2 regions of the Cobetia sp. SIMBA_158 genome follow, and region 1 is predicted to be linked to the other one. Evidence: predicted binding sites of a transcription regulator. Region 1 holds the regulator's gene; the other holds the start of a gene.
What was found. Region 1 encodes PhoB, which activates phosphate uptake and scavenging genes when phosphate is short. Its sites were predicted from a motif close to TGTCATANNNNTGTCANA; they were not measured.
Positions count from the first base shown of each region.

Region 1 (2,202 bases):
TTCGGCGTCGTCGCGGATATGGCCGAGCAGGGCGCTCATGTCGATGCAGCGACCATTGTCGGACAGCTCGTCGGTTTCCAGGCGTGACAGGGTCAGCAGGTCCTCGACCAGGTGCTGCATGCGGTCGGTCTGGCTCTGCATCTGGCCCAGTCCACGCTGCCAGCGCGGTGGCAGGTCATCGGCGTAATCGGAGTAGGTCTCGAGATAGCCGGCCAGTACCGTCAGCGGCGTGCGCAGCTCATGGGAGACATTGGCCACGAAGTCGCGGCGCATCTCTTCCAGACGATAGAGGCGGGTGACGTCACGCAGCATGACCAGACGCTCGTTGTCACCGAACAGGGTGATGGAGATCTGCAGCGTCAGGTTGTCAGACAGCGGCGACTGGAGCGTCAGCGGCTCGCGGTAGGCCAGCCGATTGAAGTAGTCGATGAAGACGGGGTCACGCAGATAGTTGGTGATGTGCTGGCCGCGGTCGTGGCTGGCCTTGAGGCCGACCAGCTGCTCGGCAGCGCTGTTCCACCATTCCATGTCACCGTGGTTGTCCAGCATCACCAGGCCGTCGCGCATGGCCTCGGAGGATTCCTGGATACGGTTGAGGATGCTGCGCAGTCGCTCCTGAGCCTGACGCTGGCCCTTCTGGTAGCGGTAGAGACGATCGAGCAGGTCTCCCCAGACGCCATCGCCGGGCGGCGGCTCTTCATGGGGATTGGTGATCAGCCAGGTGTAGAGGCTCTTCAAGTGCTTGAGATGGACGAACAGATACAGCGAAAGACCCAGCGCCAGGCCCCAGCCCAGATGGCCCAGCAGGCCACCGATCAGGCCGAAGCCACCGGCAAGGTAGCCGAGGCGCCATAGCTCGTTGGTCCAATAGCGCATGAATCCCTCAGGCCTGAGCGCTGAAGCGGTAACCGGTGCCGCGGACGGTCTGGATCAGATGCTGATGGCCTGTGCCCAGCGCCTTGCGCAGGCGACGGATGTGCACGTCCACGGTGCGCTCCTCGACATAGACGTTGCCGCCCCATACCTGATCGAGCAGCTGACTGCGCGTGTAGGCACGCTCCTGATGCGTCATGAAGAACTGCAGCAGGCGATATTCGGTCGGGCCGACATCCAGCGAGTTGCCATGGGCGGTGACGCGGTGGCTGGCCGGGTCGAGCATCAGGCCCTCGACTTCCACCGCCTCCTCGACCCCCTTGGGAGTGGTGCGACGCAGCACGGCCTTGAGACGGGCGACCAGCTCGCGCGGCGAGAAGGGCTTGGTGATGTAGTCGTCGGCACCGGCTTCCAGGCCTTGAATCTTGTTGTCTTCCTCGCCCTTGGCGGTCAACAGGATGATCGGCAGCTCCGAGGTGGTCTCGTCACGCTTGAGACGCCGCGCGAGCTCCAGGCCACTGGTACCCGGCATCATCCAGTCCAGCAACAGCAGATCGGGCTTTTCATCGACGACGATGGCGTGGGCGTCCTGGGCATTGTCTGCCTCCAGCACGCGGTAATCCGCCATTTCGAGGGCAACGGCGATCATCTCGCGAATCGAGGATTCATCGTCGACAATCAGTACGGTCTTGGAGCTCATCGCTAGATCCCATGCAGCAGTCGGCGCACGCGCCAGAATGACAAGTCGATGACGATTACAACCCGCTTATATGACAACGAGATGACAACTGCCAGCATGGCAGCTTGCACGCAAGCCTGCCAGCCACCTTGGAGGCGCGGCAGGCAGGCATGAACCGTGGGCTGGGGAGCAACAGAGGGCAGGGGTCGCTTTAAATTAAATAATACTAATGTTTATGCAGGCGTCAGCTCATCGGCCAGGTCGCCAGGGCGATACCGGCGAAGATCAGCAGACCCGTCCAATGATTGTTGAGGAAGGCCTGGAAGCAGGGCGCACGCTCACGCTCCCGGATCAGACGTTGCTGCCAGACGAAGGTGACGGCGGCGGCGGCCAGCCCCAGCCAGTAGAAGATGCCTAGCACCAGCTGCAGGCCGATGCCGATCAACACCGCCAGCATGCCCAGCTGCAACAGACCGATCATCAGCTTGTCGGCACGCCCGAACAGCACGGCGGTGGACTTGATGCCCACCTTGAGGTCGTCGTTGCGATCGACCATCGCATAGGCGGTGTCGTAGGCCACCGTCCACATCAGATTGGCAGCGAACAGCCACCAGCCGTAGGTCGGTACCTCCTCCAGCGTCGCGGCGAAG
Region 1 is NZ_JAWJYL010000005.1:266,699-268,900, forward strand. It holds gene phoR (phosphate regulon sensor histidine kinase PhoR) at 1-876, opposite strand, end outside; gene phoB (phosphate regulon transcriptional regulator PhoB) at 884-1,573, opposite strand; gene ubiA (4-hydroxybenzoate octaprenyltransferase) at 1,797-2,202, opposite strand, start outside.

Region 2 (2,202 bases), on a different contig from region 1:
CCGCCACTGGCCCGAGGCATTGCTCAGTTCGAGATCCATCACGCCCACATGGCTGCCCCAATGCCCCGGCATCATCGCCGGCACGCCATTGAGGGTGCCCCTGGCGATATCGGCCCCCGGTACCTCGGCAAATTCCTCGCTGGGGAAGACGGCATGGGCATGCCCGAAGGCGATGCCATCGATGCCCTCGACCTGCGAGAGGTAATACACCGAATTCTCGGCCATCACCCGGTAGGGGTCGGTCGAGATGCCGGAGTGCGGGATGGCGATCACCACATCCGCGCCCGCCCGGCGCATCTCGGGCACCCAGCGCCTGGCGCTCTCGGTGATGTCCTCGGCCGTCAGGCGGCCCTGGAGGTGCTTGCGGTCCCAGGTCATCACCTGCGGCGGCGCGAAGCCGATATAGCCGATCTTCAATGTCTGAGCGTTGCCCTCACTGTCGGTGAAGGCATGGGCGGTGATCTGGTAGGGCGTGAAGTACGGCTCGCCTGTCGCGGCGTCCAGCAGGTTGGCGTTCACATAGGGGAACTGCGCGCCGGACAGCGCCCGATCGAGATACTCGAGCCCGTAATTGAATTCATGATTGCCGATATTTCCGACATCGTAATCCAGCTGATTCATGACCTTGTAGGCCGGGAAGACATCGCCCTCCTCTAGACCTTCTGCCGCCATGTAATCGCCCATCGGGCTGCCCTGGATGAGGTCGCCATTGTCCAGCAACACGCTGTTGGCCACCTCGGCACGCGCCTGCTTGATCAGACTCGCCGCGCGTACCAGGCCGATGCGCACGCTGGGACGGTCCTTGTAATAGTCGTAATCCATCACGTTGGCGTGGATGTCGGTGGTCTCGATCACGCGCAGTGACAGCGTCGCGGCATTGGCTGGCTGAGCGATCATGAAGATACCTCCGAGACTGGCCAGGCCAAGGATGGCTGCCCGTAGACGTGGCTTGCGCTGACGCCCAGGATGCTGCGCAACAGCTGGCGAGTCAGACGCCCGTTGATCTTCGCTAGCCGATGAAGCATTCGCCATCTCTCACTTCCTTGTCATGGGGGGATGTGCCAGTGCCCCTTGGGGGCAGCGCTCCATTATTCAGATGCCGACGCCTCAGGCAACTGGCGGTCCCTGCCCGCCAGCCAGCCGACACCCGCCATCAGCACACTGAGAAAGGCGCAGACCATCAGTGCCAGCTGCCAATTGCCCTGCATATCGTAGAGCGCGCCGATCAGCGGCGGCCCCATGGCCGCGAGCAGATAGCCAAGCGTCTGCGCCATGCTCGACAGCGACGCCGACTGCATGGCATCGCGCGCCCGCAGCCCCATGAATGACAAGGCGAGAATGAAGCTGGCTCCGGAGCCCGCGCCCAGCAACAGCACCCACACCAGTGCCCACTCCGGCATCAGCCATAGCCCGATGAATCCCGCCAGCGACATGCAAGGCGTCGCGAAGGCGATCAGGCGTTGATCCTTCAGGCGCGGCATCAGGGGCACCAGAATCAATCCCGGCAAGGCCGAAGCCAGCTGGAGTAGACCATGCAGCGAGCCCGCCTTCTCGGCCGAGAAGCCATTGTCCGCCAGCATGCTCGGCAGCCAGCTGTTGACGGTATAGAACAGCAGCGAATTGATGCCCATGAACAGCGTCACCTGCCAGGCCAGTGGCGAGTGCCACACGGCTGCCTGACGCACCGGACGCACGGCACCCTTCTCGACGTCCTTCTCGGCACCCTTCTCGGCTTCCTTCGCCGCCGCCGGCAGGGAGCGACGTGACAACTGCGGCCACCACACCCCCATCGTCACCAATGGCAAAACGACCACTATGAGCATCGCGTACTGCCAGCCAGCGCTGCTGCCCTGTGCCAACGGCACCATCAGCGCCGAGGCGATGGCGGCCATGATGCCCATGGTCAGCACATAGCAGGAGGTCAGCAGCGCGACATGCTGCGCAAAGCTGCGTTTGACCAGACTGGGCAGCAGTACATTGCCCACGGCGATACCCGCTCCGATCAGGCCGATACCCAGATAGAGGGCCAGCATGCTGCCCTGGACCCGCAGCGCGATGCCTGCGGCGATTGCCACCAAGGCGAGGAAGAGACTGCGTTCAAGCCCGAGCCCTCTGGCGAGGCGCGGCACCCAGGGCGAGACGATGACGAAGGCCAGCAGCGGCAGGATCATCAACAGGCCAGCCGCCGTGGCATTGAAGCCC
Region 2 is NZ_JAWJYL010000007.1:221,220-223,421, reverse strand. It holds gene R2R70_RS12725 (bifunctional 2',3'-cyclic-nucleotide 2'-phosphodiesterase/3'-nucleotidase) at 1-897, opposite strand, end outside; gene R2R70_RS12720 (MFS transporter) at 1,089-2,202, opposite strand, start outside.
Region 2: the regulator PhoB is predicted to act here: its motif matches at 1,034-1,051, upstream of R2R70_RS12725 (bifunctional 2',3'-cyclic-nucleotide 2'-phosphodiesterase/3'-nucleotidase).